Thiosulfativibrio zosterae: one gene and its partners. The protein of the gene in region 1 interacts with the protein of each later gene in a pairwise test. Links are inferred from orthologs where the notes say so. Each region holds a gene or a part of one and is shown on either strand. Other genes may lie near its edges.

Region 1 (5,667 bases):
TGATGCTGTGCATTGTTCTGCTAAAGCCGGTATTGGCATTAAAGAAACCCTTGAAGAAATCGTTAAAAAAATTCCACCACCAGAAGGCGATTTAGACGCTCCGTTACGCGCCTTGATTATCGACTCTTGGTTTGATAATTACTTGGGCGTAGTGTCTTTGGTGCGCGTGATTGATGGCAAGATTGGTAAAAAAACCAAAATGAAAATCATCTCTACCCAAGAAGAGCATTTGGTAGATTCGGTTGGCGTTTTTACGCCAAAATTGACTCAAACAGAATTCCTAAAAGCGGGTGAAGTCGGTTTTGTGGTTGCTGGTATTAAAGACATAGATGGTGCGCCAGTGGGTGATACCATTACCCTAGCGGGCAATAATATCGAGCCTTTAGCCGGCTTTAAACCTGTGCAACCCCGTGTATTTGCTGGTTTATTCCCCATCAGTTCAGAAGATTATGAAGACTTGCGTGAAGCCCTGCGCAAACTGCGTTTAAATGATGCCGCGCTTCATTTTGAGCCAGAAAGCTCTGATGCCTTAGGTTTTGGTTTCCGTTGCGGATTCCTTGGAATGCTGCACATGGAAATCGTACAAGAACGCTTAGAGCGTGAGTACGACATGGACTTGATTACTACCGCTCCCACGGTGGTATATGAAGTGCTGACCAAAAAGGGCGATATTTTAAAAATAGATAACCCATCCAGTTTGCCCGATCCTAGCTTAATTGATGAAATTCGTGAGCCGATAATTCGTGCCAATATCTTGGTGCCACAAGACTATGTTGGGTCAGTGATGAAACTGTGTTTAGAAAAACGCGGTGTACAGAAAGATATGTCTTATGCCGGTAATCAGGTTTCAATCAATTATGAATTGCCTTTAAACGAAGTTGTATTGGATTTCTTTGATCGTTTAAAATCAACCAGTCGTGGTTATGCCTCGATGGACTATGAATTTTTAAGATTCCAAGCAGATCAATTGGTTAGAATGGACTTTTTAATAAACAGTGAGCCAGTTGATGCCTTGGCGATTATCGTGCACAAAAGCATGGCAGTTCAGCGCGGTAAGGTGTTGATTGAAAAATTGAAAGATATTATTCCAAGACAGATGTTCGATGTGGCCATTCAGGCCGCCATCGGGGCTAAAATTATTGGTCGTAGCAATGTTAAAGCGTTGCGCAAAAATGTAACCGCCAAGTGTTACGGTGGCGATGTGTCGCGTAAGAAGAAGCTACTACAAAAACAAAAAGAAGGTAAAAAACGCATGAAGTCTATCGGCAGTGTTGATTTACCGCAAGAAGCCTTCTTAGCGGTGTTGAACACCAGCGAAGATTAATGAATTAAGGAATAGGGATGAATTTTGAACTCATTTTAGTCATAGTGACCGCTGTCACAGGCATGATTTACTTCGTTGATAAGATGGTATGGAAGCCAAAGCGTGATCGTTCTGTGACCGGTGAAAAAGAACCTTTATTGGTTGAGTATTCGCGTTCATTATTCCCCGTTTTCATTATTGTCTTGGCATTGCGTTCTTTTGTTTTAGAACCTTTTAGAATTCCATCAGGGTCTATGTATCCAACGCTCGAAATTGGTGATTTTATTGTGGTCAATAAATTTGCCTACGGCGTCAAACTGCCTGTTTTGCAGACCAAGGTGATTCCTGTGAGTTTGCCTGAAAGAGGGGATGTGATTGTTTTCAAGTTTCCTAAAGACCCAAATGTGGATTACATCAAGCGTGTGATTGGATTACCCGGTGATGAAATTACCTATGTTGGCAGAACCTTGTTTGTGAATGGTAAAGTGGTTAACCAAAAGATGTTGGGTGCTTATGTAGGGCAAGGGTCAGGAAAAATGATGGATGGCGCTTCTCAGGTTGAAGAAACCAATATCGATCAAAAAACCTATCAAGTTTTGTTAGACATGGATAAATCTAGTTTAGACATGAACACCATCAAGGTGCCAGAAGACCATTATTTTGTGATGGGCGATAACCGCGACCACAGTAATGACAGTCGTTTTTGGGGCTTTGTACCTGAAGAAAATATCAAGGGTCAAGCCTTTGGTATTTGGATGAACTGGGATGATGGCGTTCACTTTAATCGCATAGGCCGTGGGATAAATTAGTGTGACTTCTGAATCTATGACATTTGAGCAACAGGCTAAAATTCAACGCTTAGAAAAAGCTTTGGGTTATACCTATCAAAATAAAGACTTTTTATTGCGTGCTTTAACACACCGCAGTGTGGGTGCAAGAAACAATGAACGCCTAGAGTTTTTAGGCGACAGTCTGGTCAATTTCATGATTGCTGATATTTTGTATCACCAATTTGAAAAAATTTCGGAAGGCGATTTGAGTCGTATTCGTGCACACCTAGTCAAAGGTGATACCCTGGCTGAAATTGGTAAAGAATTTAATCTCAGTGAGTTTTTAAAGCTCGGCCCGGGTGAGCTCAAAAGTGGCGGGTTCCGCCGTTTGTCAATTATTGCTGACGCGGTTGAGGCCATTATTGCTTCTATTTATGAGGATGGTGGATTAGATGAATGTCGTGAGTTTGTAAAACGCATTTATGTTTCTCGTTTAGAGGACTTAGATCCAAAAGAAGTCGGCAAAGACCCTAAAACTCGGTTACAAGAACTTTTACAGTCTATGCAAGAGCCTTTGCCTGAGTACAGTGTCATCAGTGTCAATGGACCTGCCCATGCACAAATGTTTACCATTTCTTGTTATGTGGCTAAACTCAACACTAAATTTGAAGCCACAGCTTCTAATCGTCGCAAAGCTGAACAAAAATCTGCTAAGCAAGCCTTGTCTAAACTTGAGGAAATAAAATGACCGAAACTCCAGAAACCCCTGCTGTTGAGGATTATCAAGCTGGCTTTGTCGCGGTGATTGGTCGCCCCAATGTGGGCAAATCTACTTTGATGAATGAATTGCTTGGTCAAAAATTAAGTATCACCTCTCCAAAACCCCAAACCACTAGACACCGCATTCATGGTGTGCACACTACAGCAACGCATCAAATCGTTTATGTGGACACGCCTGGAATGCACATAGGCGGCGAGCGTTCAATCAATGCCTATATGAATCGAACGGCCAATAGTGCTTTTGCTGATGTTGATTTGGTATTGTTTGTGGTGGAAGCAGGGCGTTGGACTCATGAAGATCAGGCTGTTGCAGATAAGTGTAAAACCATTGATGTGCCAGTGGTGATTTTGGTTAACAAAATAGACAAGTTTAAAAAGAAAGAAGAGCTCTTCCCGTTTTTACAAAAAATTGGCGAAAACGCTGAATTTACAACCTTAATCCCTGTGTCGGCTTATAAAAAATCTGGACTCGATTTGATTGAAAAAGAAGTGCTTAAGTATATTCCTCATCAATCTATGATTTTCCCTGAGGATTATATTACTGACCGTTCAACCCGTTTCTTAGCCTCTGAAATCGTGCGTGAAAAACTCATGCGTGTTTTGGGTGAGGAAGTACCTTATGGCGCTACGGTTGAAATCGAGCAGTTTAAATATGATGAGGCTGAAGGGCGCTGGATAGTCAATGCGTTGATTTTGGTAGAGCGCGAAGGCCAGAAACTCATCGTCATTGGGGCTAAGGGCGACATGATTAAGCAAATTGGAACTCAAGCTCGTAAAGATTTAATTACCTTGCTAGAAGGTCGTGTGCATTTAGAATTATGGGTTAAGGTTAAAGAAAACTGGGCAGATGATGAACGCGCTTTAGCCAGTTTGGGTTACAACGATACCCATTCTGGGTAACCATTTTACCCATGGGTATTGAAAGAGATTAGGCCGCTGCGATGGCTCTCGAAATTGAACAGGTGGCGTTGGTTTTACACAGCCGACCTTACAAAGAAACCAGTTTATTATTGACGCTCATTACCCCTGATCAAGGCAAAATCAATGCTTTGGTAAAAGGGGTCAGAAGCAAAAGCAAATCAGCTGCCATCAAACAAGCCTGGTGCCAGCCCTTTCAAGAAATCCGAGTGCGCTGGACTGAAAAAGGGCTTCAAAAACAACCAGGCCTGGTTAATATTCATCAGTTTGAGCCCACACAAATTCGCTTTCCGTTGCAGGGTGAAGCCAATATTTGTGGTTTGTATGTCAATGAATTACTGTACCGTTTGTTATATCCTCAAGTGCCTGTTGAATCCTTATATCAAATTTATCAGCAAACCCTCTATGATTTGGCCATTGCCCAAGATAGGCACGCTCAAGCTTGGGCGCTACGCCAGTTTGAATATGAATTGTTAATGTCACTTGGCATCGCATTTGAATTGTCTTTTGATACGCAACAGTTGCCGATTGAAGCGCATTTAAAATATCGCTTTTATCCAGAGTTGGGCGCAGTGCTTGAAACAACAGCCAGTCAGTCTTCAGAGTTGAGTGCTTTTGGCAGTCAAATTTCAGGGCAATGTTTGTTACAATTCGCGCAGTTTGAGCCGTGTGAAAGTTGCATGCAGGAATGGAAAAGATTATTTAGAAACCTGCTAAATCATTATTTGGGCGGCAAACCCATACAAACACGCGCTTTATTTCAGTCTTAAATTACTTTTCTATAAGGAATTACCACGATGCATCCTATTTTTCTTGGGTTAAATATTGACCATGTTGCCACACTTAGACAAGCACGAGGCACCCGTTACCCAGACCCGATTAAAGCAGCACTTGATGCAGAAATGGCAGGGGCAGATAGCATTACACTGCATTTAAGAGAAGACCGCCGTCATATTCAAGACCATGATGTGGCACGCATCAGTGCCATGCGTCAAACCAAGGTCAATTTGGAAATGGCGGCCACTCAAGAAATGTTAGACATTGCTTTGCAATTTCACCCAGAAGATGTCTGTTTAGTGCCAGAAAAACGCGAAGAGTTAACCACCGAAGGCGGCTTGGATGTGGCTGGTCAGCAACCTTGGTTGACAGAAGTCTGTGCAAAATTGGCAGAAATCGGTTCAAGAGTCAGCTTGTTTATTGACCCTGATAAAACACAAATTGACGCGGCAAAAGCGGTGGGCGCACCGGTAATCGAGTTGCATACCGGTACCTATGCTGAACTGGAAAAACCTGCCGAAATTGCCGCTGAATTACAGCGCATTCGTGAAGCGGCCGTTTATGCCAAATCGATTGGTTTAGTGGTTAACGCGGGTCATGGTTTACATTATCACAATGTGCAAGCCATTGCCGCCATCACCGAAATTGAAGAGCTCAATATTGGTCATGCCATCATTGCCCAAGCCGTTTTCAGTGGTTTACCTTCGGCCGTTTCAGAAATGAAGCGCTTGATGGTTGAAGCAAGACAGCAAGCTTACTTAGGTTAAAAGATTCAAAGCAGTTTGTGACTATGATTGTTGGCATCGGCACTGACATTGTTGAGATAGAACGCATTACCCAGGTGTATCAACGCCAAGGGGAAGCGTTTGCCAAACGCTTGCTCTCAAAAACAGAACTGCTTGAATTAGCCAAACACCGCTTCCCCGAGCGATTACTTGCCAAACGCTGGGCTTTAAAAGAAGCGGTTTCTAAGGCTTTAGGCACTGGCATTAGCCAAGGCGTTTGTTTTCATGATATGACCATTGCCCACCAAGCATCTGGCCAACCCTATCTTATTCTGACCGATAAAACGCTTGAAAAAGCCAATTCACTGGGCATAACGCATTGGTCAATCAGTGT
Region 2 (5,627 bases), 700 kb from region 1 along the record:
CGCAGGCGAGGTGCGTTTTGCGCCGGTGCAAGCCATGTTGGGGTTGGTTGACCAACAGTTTACTGAACATTTATTGCAAGCACTGCTGGCTCAATCTGCCGAGCAACTGAAAGAAGTGTTACAGCAATTGGCGGCCATGGGGGTCGATTACAGCGCATTATTGTCGCAATTGATTGAAGCCTTGCATCAGGTTGCTTTGGTTCAGGTATTGGGCAATTTGGGCGAAGTGGCGGTGATTGATGAAACGCAACTGGCGTTGTTGGCAGAACATTTATCACCTCAACAAATACAAATGTTTTATCAAATTGCTTTGCTCAGCCGACAAGATATGCGCCTAGCGCCTGATGAACGCATTGGCTTTGAAATGGCCATGTTGCGTATGCTGGCGTTTAGCCCTTCAGCCTCCACGCCAAGCGCATTTAATGAGCAAAATGGCTCAGAAAATGCTCAAAAACAACCAGGCCTGGTTAATTTTGAGCCAAAATCAGCAAGCTCAGCGCCGCAAACTCCGCCAGCACCCGCGGTTTCGCAAGCCTCGCAAGTGTTACAAAATTTAAAAGCCAGCTCGGTTGCAAAACCTACCATGCCTGCACCACCAGAAACACCAGTCGCCACTGTTCGTCCAGCTGTTGCAGAAGCTGTCCAGCCCACGGTTTCATCAACATTAGAAGTACCGCCAGTTAATCTTGAGCCTACGCCTGTTGAAAAAGATGCCAATCATTTGGCTTCGCTCCATGCGAGGTTGCAACAAACGCTGGGAAAGCCGAATAGTTCTGCGCAAACCCCCGCTCAAGCAACGCCTGCTCAGACAAATTCATCGCCTAAATCGTATGATGCAAATCCGATGTCGAGTGGTTTGAGTGCCAAAATGTCGGCAATGATGGCCAAGCAAAAGGGTGGCGGTTTTTCTAATTCATCCGCACCATCACCGCCTTCTGCAGCTGTTGCTGTGGCACAACCCACGCCGCCGCAAGATTTAGAAGTTGTGACGGATATGGGTGAGCCGCCAGCATGGTTTGATGAAACCTATGCCGATGATGCTCCGTCTGCGCCAATGGTTCCGCAAGAGGATTCACAAACGACCAGTTTAGCTCCGCAACAAAATTCTGTTGAACAGCCGATTGAGCCGCCATTTAATCCACCCTTCGTGGGGGTGCCAGAAACCCAAACGATTGCAGAGGGTGCGCCAGTTATCGCAAATGACATGCTTGAGCCCAGCGCTCAGCCCGCCATGGTGACTGAAAACCCGCTTGCAGAAAATATCACCAGCGTTGCTCCACCAACCCTATCGGCAGAGGGCAGTCATTTAATTGAAGAATGGTTAAGTTTGTTAGCGCAAATTAAGCCCGAAGGTATGGCAGAGGCTTTGGCGCACCAGTCAGCTTTGGTCGCGGTCAGCGCTGAATTTATTACCTTGTGTGTTGCGCCCGGACAAATGTTGGCCAAAACAGAATTGGCGGTGACGCGTTTAACTCAGGCATTGCAGCGGGTATTTGGTGCTCATTTTCAGTTACAATTTGTGGAGCAAGTCGCATCAGAATTGATGATGACGCCAGCCACCTATTGGCAAATTCAAGCACAACAAAAACAACAACAAGCGCTCAGTTCTATCCATGCCGATGAACGAGTCGCAGAATTTCAAAAACGGTTTAATATGCGTTTAATTGAGTCGTCAATTAAACCGATTGAACAAATTTAATGCGTTAATAAAGAAGGAAAGCACATGTTTGGTGGAAAAGGCGGTTTAGGAAATTTAATGAAGCAAGCGCAAGATATGCAAAAAAATATGCAAGCTGCGCAAGCCGAAATTGCCAAAATGGAAGTGGAAGGCGAAGCAGGTGGCGGCATGGTGAAAGTGCGCATGACCGGAAAGCATGAATTGATTAAAGTTGAAATTGATGACAGCCTAATGGACGACAAAGAAATGCTAGAAGATTTGTTTGCCGCTGCGGTAAACAGCGCTTCTCGTAAAGTGGAAGCAACCTCTGCTGAGAAAATGTCTGGCTTAACGGGTGGTATCGATTTACCTGCTGGCATGAAATTTCCATTTTAGCCCATTTGATACCCTAGGAATTTTCCATGCCCAGTCCGTTGATTAATAGCTTGGTTGAAGCCCTGCGTATTTTGCCAGGCGTAGGTCCTAAGTCGGCACAGCGCATGGCTTATTATGTGCTGGAGCGCAATCGCAAAGGGGGCGACAAACTCGCCTATGCTTTACAACAAGCCATTGAAAAAGTGGGTAATTGTGCAAAATGTCGCGACTTAACCGAAGCTGAAGTTTGTGGTATTTGCAGTTCGCCCAGACGCTTGCAACATGAATTGTGCGTGGTGGAAAATCCAACAGATGTCACAGTAATAGAACAGTCGGGCATTTTTAAAGGCGTTTATTTTGTGTTGATGGGACATTTGTCGCCCATTGATGGCATCGGGCCGCAAGATTTGGGGCTGGATATCTTAAAAGCGCGTTTGGTTGAGGGTGAAATTACCGAGGTGATTTTGGCAACCAATCCCACGGTGGAAGGCGAAGCCACGGCTCACTATATTCAGCAAATGGCAAAAGACGCTGGGGTTGCGGTGTCAAGGTTAGCGCAGGGGATTCCGATGGGCGGCGAGTTGGAGTACATTGATAGCGGTACTTTAAGCCAGGCTTTTGCTGGGCGTAAAACCGTTTAATCGCTGGTGCATTTTGACCCATAAAAAAGCGGACTTTAAGTCCGCTTTTTTAATGCCAAGAAAAAAACTTAAATCAATTCTATTTCAACATCGGTCAGCGGAATCACGCTGCAAGTCAAAATGTCTTTACCACGAGTTTCGTAGGCGGTGTCTTGAATGTGTTCTACATTGCCAGACAATAAACGCACTTCACACGCGCCGCAGTTACCACCACGGCAACTGTAAGGCATATCAAATCCCGCTTCATCCAGCGCTTCTAGCATTGAAAATTGACCATCAAACTCGACTTCACCTTGGCCAACAACCGTAATCTTAGGCATCTTTCCTTCCTTATTATCTAAATCATTTACTTGAGTTTCTGTTTTATTAAATTTGAATAATTTACCAAACAATTGCTTTAAACCCTTCTTCTTGAAGTTCCATCAGCGCCGCTGCACCCACATCGGCATATTCTGCAAAAGGGCGAATATCCGTATCCGACCAATGAAGGGTATTCATGGTGCTGCCGCAGGCAATCCAACGGACTTTGTAATCTTTAGCAAAACTTTCAATACGCTCATAACTCAAAGGGTCAACCGGGCGTTTAGGATGGGTTGCCAGTGCATGGATGCCGGGGCCAATGACCACTACGGCAATTTCAACATTGTCGCCATAGCGCTTAATCATTGCCTGAATTGAATTCAAAATGGCCAATTGATAAGCTTCATCAGACTTATTCCACATATAAACCGCTTTGTGTTCAGCAGGATCTCCCGGAAAGCGTTCGCTTGGTGGGTCTTGCATTTCTGGGAGCGGTTTAAGTTTATAAGCAGCAGTTGCTGTACTGCCATCTCCGCTGGCGAAAGTTTGCATTGGCGCCAGCAAAGCCAAGCTGAGTCCAAGGATTGAAATAGATTTAAATAGTGACATAATCCGCTCCGATTGCATTTACTTGAGTCGTTTTAAAAATTATTATAGCGTTTATTGCACACTAAAGTGCTTCAGATAGCTTTTTTTAAATTGAGAAACCATGAGTTTACAACAACAAATCGAAACCCAAATTACCCAAAACTTTCCGGTTGCCTTTATGCAATTGGATAACGAAAGTCACATGCATTCAGGTCCAGCCACAGAATCTCATTTTAAATTGACACTGGTCAGTGAGGCTTTTCAGGGGTTGAGCAAGGTTAAGCGCCATCAAAAAGTTTACCAAGTCTTAGCCGAGCAAATGCCGCAGTTTCATGCATTGGCTTTACATACCTTTTCTCCCGAAGAATGGGGTGCTCAAGTGCCCGTGTCAACGCCCTGCAAAGGTGGTCATTAATTAAGTGTTTTAAAGATGGCTCTTACAAGAGGGTTGTTTTAACGCTTGATTAAACTAAATTTACACTTATAATACGCACTCTCTTTTCTACAAGAGATTCTCTTAAGGTTTTCAACCTTATCTACATCGGGGTGTAGCGCAGCTTGGTAGCGCACTTGACTGGGGGTCAAGTGGTCGCAGGTTCAAATCCTGTCACTCCGACCATTTTCTTCTTTACAACAATCTGCTGAATTTATTAGGGTAAATATCGAATATTTTGATTGTTCATATTGCTTAAAACTACTTATACTAAACCTATTAGACATAAGAGGTAGGGTGAGATGAAACTCAAGTTTGGATTGTTACTTTTAATAGTGCCTCTCTTAGGGATTAGCCTTTTGGGTTGTGAGCGCGAGTCTACCGAAATTAAAATCAATACCCCCGTGACCGTTGGAGTCGCTAAACAGCCTTCTAGCGGTTTAATGTTTATTGCGCAAAAGAAAGGTTTTTTTAAAGAGCAGGGTTTAGATGTGGATTTTAAGGTATTCCCATCGGGCAAAGTCGCCATGAACGATTGTTTGTTAACCAGTGCCTGTGACTTTGTCAGTACCTCAGATGTGCCTTTCATTTTTAACTCTTTAAAAAACAAAAATCTCGTCACCTACGCTTCAATTTATAGCTCATCGAATGTTAATCGTCTAGTGGTGAGAACTGATAGGGGCATTCAGACCTTGCAGGATTTGGCAGGACACAGCATCGGCACTCAGCGATATTCAGCGGTCCATTTCTTTATGCACTCCGTTTTAGAGTCATCTGAAAAACTGCATGACCAAGTTATCCGCAAATTTATGCCAGCGAATGACTTGGTGAATGCCTTAATGACGGGTGAAATTGATGCTTTTTCTATGCGAGAACCTTATGTTTCGCAAGCTTTGGCGCTGATGCCCGGGCAGACCAAAAGTTTGGCTTTTCCAGGCATCTATATTCAATATGACTTATTAGTGGGTGGCAAGCCATCTGATTTAACGCCTAAGCAGGTTAAGGGGTTGTTAGAGGGTTTGATAAAGGCGGTGAAATTTTTGCGTTTAAACCCAGAAGAGTCCTTAAGCATTTTGGCGCAAGCTTTAGATATGTCAACAGAAGATTTAACGCCCTATTGGCGATTGGCAGATTTTAATGTCAGCTTGGAGCACGCCATGTTAATCACGCTAGAACAAGAAGTGAATTGGCTCAAAGAAGATGGTTATATCAACGCAGACACTGTTTTTAATTCTTTGGGTTTAATTAATTCGAGTTATTTGCTCGAAATCCGTCCTCAAGCTGTGATGTTGATGGAGTAGCTTGATGAAACTGCATAGTATCCGATCTTTAATCATGACTTTAATGTTCAGTGCCTCGGTTTTAACCCTGTTACTGGTTGCGGTTGGCAGCTGGCAATGGAATCAACAATTAAAGTTTGCTGAGTTAAGTCATTTTTCTGATGAATTAAGAGAGCATGCCACCGACCTGACATTTTTAACGGCTGAATATACCGTAACCAAAAGTGAGCGTTCCAAACAGCAGTGGTTTAGTAAGTGGAGTCAGGCGGAAAATTTAGTTTCAAAATATTCGCAAGTAGAGGGATATGCCAGTCTAGTCATGATTCGTTTACTCATTATCGACTTAAAAGAAG
Region 3 (5,522 bases), 880 kb from region 1 along the record:
ACTGGCAGTGAACAACTGTAATAAGGTCATGATAATCTTCCAGAAAAATACCCCAAAAATGACCAGGCCTGGTCATTTTTAGCGGGTTTTAGGGTTGAATTGGAGAAATAAATCCCTTGGGTTTGATTGCCAATACGGAACACTGAATACTTTCTAATAAATTTTCTGCTGTATTACCAATAAACACGCCCGATAATCCTGAACGCCCTAAGGTTCCCATCACCAACAAATCGATTTGTGCCTCGACAATTAAAGGAGGAATCACCACTTCTGGCTCGCCTTTGGGGGTAATCACCTTTAAGTTGGGTTGCGCTTGCTTTAGAAAAGCTAACGCTCTGTCGAGTGCTAAGTGGTGACCAAACCAAACATGCTGATTCAGGCGTTCTAAATCGTCTGAGGTGAGGTCAACATTCCAATAACGCACCAAGTTTTCGCCATCCACATTCCATGCATGAACAACCGACAAGGGGTTTGGTGTTGCTTGCGCAAAATGATTAGCCAAGGCTAGGATATTTTGATTTAAATCTGTATCAGAGTTCGAGTTATAAGTCTCTTCATCAAGCCCCTCAACAGCCACATCAATACTGGCCAGTATGTTATTAAATGGCAAAGATGATTCGGCCTTATACAATAAAAGAGGACATGGGCATTTTCGCAGTAAATGTTGGTCTTGACTGCTAAACAATGAGGCGTGCGCATGCGCTGGTGTATCGATTTTTTTGATGACCAAATCAACCGATTTCTGTAACGCCAGCTGCACGGTTTTTAAATAAACCTTGCCAAATTCAATATGCAAATCACAATCCAAACCTAGGCTCTGAGCTTGATCAAGCCATGATTGGAACACCTGTTGTCGTCCCAGCCTTTCTTGCGCCTGCTGATCTTGTGGGCGAATATTCTTTAGCCATTCCAATAACGAATAATCTATCTCTGGCAGTACACTTAAGATGGTTAATTTTGCCTGCTGTTGCCCTGCAAAGTGAAATGCCCAATCCAACAAACCCGCCTCTTGCAAGGGGTCTTGAGAAACCAATAAAATATGTTTTAACATCAATTAACTCCCTTTGACTTCGGCTGAAGCACCGGTTTCTTCAAAACTCATAATGCGATGCACCGCTTCTAAAGCGGCATCTTGATAAGGCACTAATACTAGATTGGCACCTTGTTGCTTTAAAAATTCGACTTCACTCAAATGACTGGAAGCCACCGCCACTTTACCCTCATAATGCGATTCAGCCAGTGAACGCAACAGCGCCAAATTTAAGTGCCTATCTCGCATGGTGCTCACCACCCATTGGGCTTCCGATAAGGGCAAGCTTTGGATAAATTCAGGGTCTTCTGCATCCCCATAACGAATAGGCACTTGGTGCAAGGCGGTTTCTTGAACCAATTGGGGATTAAAATCTATGGCGAGTACTTGTTTCCCCTGCGCTTGCAAGTTTTGTGCAATCACCATCCCAAATCGTCCCAATCCAAATAAAATCACATCGGCGGGCTTGCGTTCTATCACCTGATCAATATTCTCTTCACGATAAGGTACCTTACGCTCAAAGATATCCAAATAGGGCGATAATTTCAGATAAAGCGGGTGAGAATATAAAATCATATAGGTCGAGGCTGAAATGGTAATGAGCCCAACCAAAGTGACTAGGCCAACGGTTTCTTGATCGATGTGTCCCAAACTAAACCCAAGCGCTGCCAAAATAAGCGAAAACTCAGAAATCTGTGCCACCGTTAATCCTGCTAAAAACCCGGTGCGCTTGCGATACCCCATATAGCCCATAATCACCATCACGATTAAAGGATTCCCGACCAACACAAAAATAGAAAAGACTAAAGCTGGCCAAATTTGCGACCCCAAGGTACTTAAATCTAAGCTCGCACCCAAACTGATAAAGAAAAAGAGCAGTAAAAAATCGCGTAAGCTCACCAATCTGGCACCAATCAACTCCCGATAATGGGTTGATGCCAAGGTAATACCCGCTAAAAATGCGCCCACTTCTTGACTAAAGCCCATCATATAGCCTATTGAAGCACCTAAAACCGCCCAGGCGATGGCAAACAACACCAAAAGCTCAGAAGAATGCGCCAATTTGGCGAGTAATTTGGGCATCACATATCTAATCAATAAGGCGACCGCAACCAATAACACCGCGCCTTTGATCAAGACCATCAGAGCCTCATAACCCAAATTGCCAGAAGTCTCCGACTGACCAATTGCCGTTAAGCCGATCATGGCCAACACCACAACTATGTCCTGCACAATCAAAAAACCGATGGCAATTCGACCATGCAAGGCATCGAGCTCGCGTTTATCTGAGAGCAATTTAACAATGATAATGGTCGATGAAAAGGTCAGTGCCACTGCAACATAGAGCGCACCTATGGATGAAAACCCTAAAGCCAAGCCTATCAAAAAGCCAATGACCGAGGTAAAAATCACCTGCCCCAAGCCCGTAAACAAGGCAACAACACCCATGGTGCGTATAATATGGAGGTCTAATTTTAACCCCACCACAAACAACAGCACTGCGATACCCAAATGCGCTAACAAGTTGATTTCATCTGTTAGCGTCACGATTCCAAGCACCGCTGGCCCGACCAAAATACCCACCGCAATAAAAGAAACAATTAAAGGCTGTTTAAGCTGTACCCCAATAAAACCTATGACAGCCGCAATGGCCAATAACATACTCAGTTCAACAAATGCACTTTCAAACATCGCTAAAACTCCTTTAGTTGAATAGAATCATTACACCACAACTACCAAAGTTCTAAAATAACCAGGCCTGGTTATTTTTAAGCACCTTGAGATAACCTGCTTATTTAACTGAGTTTTTAAGTACATAGAAAGCCCACCTTTAGCGATGAGCATTTGAAGCCTGACCAGAAGTGAACACGCTGAATCTGACGAGAATATTAACAACCTAAAAACAACAGAATGCTCGTACATTCCTGCCATTTTCAAGCCACGCCTTTTAGTCAATGTTTTTTCAATAGATATAAAAAAACCCTGTATTAACAGGGTTCTATTATTTTTTAATCAACATTTTTATTTATTGTGAGACTCAAAACGGAACATCATCGTCATCAAAGTCATTGGGCGCATAAGCCGGAGCTCTTTGCATGGGAGATGGATTATTTTGTGCAGGGGCTTGTTGTCCGTAACCACCTTGCCCACCACCATAACTCGGGGCTTGCGGCGCTGCCATAGGTGCTTGTTGACCATAACCACCTTGATTGCCCATATTGCCCATGGGTTGCTGTGGTGCTTGATTCATTTGTGGGGCAAAGCCACCTTGCGAACCATTATCAAAAGCAGTATCGCCGCGACCACCGCCACCGCCCAACATTTGCATTTGACCGTTAAAGTCGATCACCACTTCGGTTGCATAACGGTCTTGACCTGTGGCTTGATCTTGCCATTTGCGGGTTTGCAATTTACCTTCTAGATAAACCTGCGACCCTTTTTTTAAATATTGGCCGGCTATATCGGCCAGTTTTCCAAAAATAACCACACGGTGCCATTCGGTTTTTTCTTGTTTTTCACCCGTGGCACGGTCGTTCCACTGTTCACTGGTGGCAATACTTAGATTGGCAATGGCATTGCCATTTGCCGCATATTTCACTTCAGGATCTCTGCCCAAAGTACCCACTAAAATCACTTTATTTACGCCACGCGCCATCTCTTCACTCCACTTTTCTTCGTTTTAGATTGGAGAATCATAACTTATTTTATGACCAGAAGCCGTGCAATTTCTAGGTAAAGATCGTCTTTTTTAAAGGGCTTGCCTACAAAGCCATTCATGCCGACAGACTCACATTTTTGACGGTCTTCCTCCCCCACATTTGCGGTAATGGCAATAATCGGTTTAGACGACCAACCGCGCTCTGCCTCTAGGCTGCGAATCACTTGAGTTGCTTCAAGCCCATCCATATTGGGCATCTGCATATCCATTAAAACCAAGTCATAGGGTTGGTCGCTTTCGGCGGCTTTTTGATAGGTTTCTATACCTCTTAAACCGTCATCCGCCACATCAATCTGACCAATATTGAGACGCTTTAACAAAGCCACTGCAATTTTTTGGTTAATCACATTGTCTTCTACCAACAAAATTTTCACGCCCGACAATGAAAACTCATATTCGGTTTCAAGTGCAGCAGAATCTAAATGGTGTTCTTTGGGAATGCCCAGTTTTGTGGTGAAGAAAAAGGTAGAGCCTTTGCCATACTCGCTTTCTACCCACAAAGAACCGCCCATCATTTCGACCAAACTGCGGGTAATGGACAACCCTAAACCTGTACCACCAAATTTGCGGGTAATGGTGGCATCTGCTTGGCTAAAGGCGTCAAAAATGAGCGCTTTTTGTTCGGGCGTTATGCCTATGCCAGAATCTTTCACGCTGACTTGCAAAATCAGATCGCTGTCTTTGTGTTCTAAACACTTAAAGGTTAAGGCCACATCGCCCTGCTCGGTAAACTTAACCGCATTACTCACCAAATTGGTTAAGACTTGACCTAAGCGGGTTTCATCGCCAAAAAGGGTTGGGGAAATGCAGGGGTCGATATCAAAGGTAAAATTTAAGCCTTTCGCATTGGCTTGCAACTGCAACGGATGTAACACGCGCTTAACAAATAAAGACCACTCAAAAGCGCGCATTTCTAAGGTCAACTTGCCGGCTTCTATTTTGGATACATCTAAAATGTCATTAATAATTCGCAATAAACTGGTTGCCGAAGCCATGGCCGTATCCACAAAATCTTTGGCTTTATCCGACAAGGGTTCTTCGCGAATCAACTGTAACATCCCAAACACCCCGTTCATGGGGGTACGAATTTCATGGCTCATATTGGCCAAAAACTCACTTTTGGTTCGGCTTGCGGCCTGCGCATCTAACAGCGCTTGCCCTAGGGCTTCTTCAACTTCTTTTTGGCGGGTGATTTCGGTGCGGATAGAAATATAGTGCGTTTTGTTGCCATTGAGATCAAAAATGGGCATCACCATAGAATTCACCCAATAATAAGTGCCATTTTTGGCTTTATTACGCACCACACCGCGCCAGGTTTCACCCTTACCGATGGTTTGCCAAAGTGTTGCAAAAAAGGCTTTATCATGCAGACCAGAATTGATAATACTGTGGGTTTGCCCAACCAACTCCTCTTTAGTGTAGCCCGAAGTTTCTATAAAGCGGCTATTGGCATACACAATGCGACCTTGTAAATTGGTCATAGAAACAATGGCATGATTATCTAAGGCTTTTTGCTGGCATTGCGCCACCCGCAAAACTTCTTCAATCACCTGCATTTGCTGCTGGCTTTGATGATAAGCCAGCCAGAAAACTAAAAACGCCACCACACCAGAAAACAGCGCAAAATAAAAAAATACTTTGGAATCAAGTGCATTGCCCGCCACAAACAGAGCCAGTGTTAGCGCACCTAGGAAAAAAGCTGAAAAATATAACCAATTGACACGGCGACGCGCTTGTCTGACTTTGGGCAATTCAATTAAGTTTTGCAAAGAG

Evidence for each region.
Region 2: the proteins of recO (region 1) and recR interact in binary tests that used the Escherichia coli proteins (3 or more experiments, as listed by UniProt). The link is inferred for Thiosulfativibrio zosterae from one-to-one orthologs.
Region 3: the proteins of recO (region 1) and ssb interact in binary tests that used the Escherichia coli proteins (3 or more experiments, as listed by UniProt). The link is inferred for Thiosulfativibrio zosterae from one-to-one orthologs.

The regions. Positions count from the first base shown.
Region 1 is NZ_AP021888.1:1,356,326-1,361,992, forward strand. The notes cover bases 2,764-5,667. They hold recO (DNA repair protein RecO), read left to right. Parts: upstream 2,764-3,794; coding sequence 3,795-4,541; downstream 4,542-5,667. Other genes in these bases: rnc (ribonuclease III), read left to right, coding at 2,764-2,821; era (GTPase Era), read left to right, coding at 2,818-3,753; pdxJ (pyridoxine 5'-phosphate synthase), read left to right, coding at 4,569-5,315; acpS (holo-ACP synthase), read left to right, coding at 5,339-5,667. Outside these bases: lepA (translation elongation factor 4), read left to right, coding at 1-1,324; lepB (signal peptidase I), read left to right, coding at 1,342-2,112; more of rnc, read left to right, coding at 2,129-2,763. UniProt on the Escherichia coli protein: Involved in DNA repair and RecF pathway recombination.
Region 2 is NZ_AP021888.1:2,056,803-2,062,429, reverse strand. Bases 1,013-3,876 are described here. They hold recR (recombination mediator RecR), read left to right. Parts: upstream 1,013-2,079; coding sequence 2,080-2,673; downstream 2,674-3,876. Other genes in these bases: THMIRH_RS09480 (BolA family protein), read left to right, coding at 3,683-3,876; THMIRH_RS09485 (DsrE family protein), read right to left, coding at 3,055-3,582; THMIRH_RS09490 (2Fe-2S iron-sulfur cluster-binding protein), read right to left, coding at 2,742-2,993; THMIRH_RS09500 (YbaB/EbfC family nucleoid-associated protein), read left to right, coding at 1,724-2,053; dnaX (DNA polymerase III subunit gamma/tau), read left to right, coding at 1,013-1,699. Also shown: more of dnaX, read left to right, coding at 1-1,012; more of THMIRH_RS09480, read left to right, coding at 3,877-3,976; THMIRH_RS09470 (ABC transporter substrate-binding protein), read left to right, coding at 4,297-5,295; THMIRH_RS09465 (sensor histidine kinase), read left to right, coding at 5,300-5,627. UniProt on the Escherichia coli protein: May play a role in DNA repair. It seems to be involved in an RecBC-independent recombinational process of DNA repair. It may act with RecF and RecO.
Region 3 is NZ_AP021888.1:477,123-482,644, reverse strand. What follows is about bases 1,878-4,636. They hold ssb (single-stranded DNA-binding protein), read right to left. Parts: upstream 3,687-4,636; coding sequence 3,069-3,686; downstream 1,878-3,068. Other genes in these bases: THMIRH_RS01885 (ATP-binding protein), read right to left, coding at 3,731-4,636; THMIRH_RS01895 (cation:proton antiporter), read right to left, coding at 1,878-2,722. In the rest of the region: THMIRH_RS01905 (L-lactate permease), read right to left, coding at 1-30; THMIRH_RS01900 (universal stress protein), read right to left, coding at 89-1,051; more of THMIRH_RS01895, read right to left, coding at 1,055-1,877; more of THMIRH_RS01885, read right to left, coding at 4,637-5,522. UniProt on the Escherichia coli protein: Plays an important role in DNA replication, recombination and repair. Binds to ssDNA and to an array of partner proteins to recruit them to their sites of action during DNA metabolism. Acts as a sliding platform that migrates on DNA via reptation.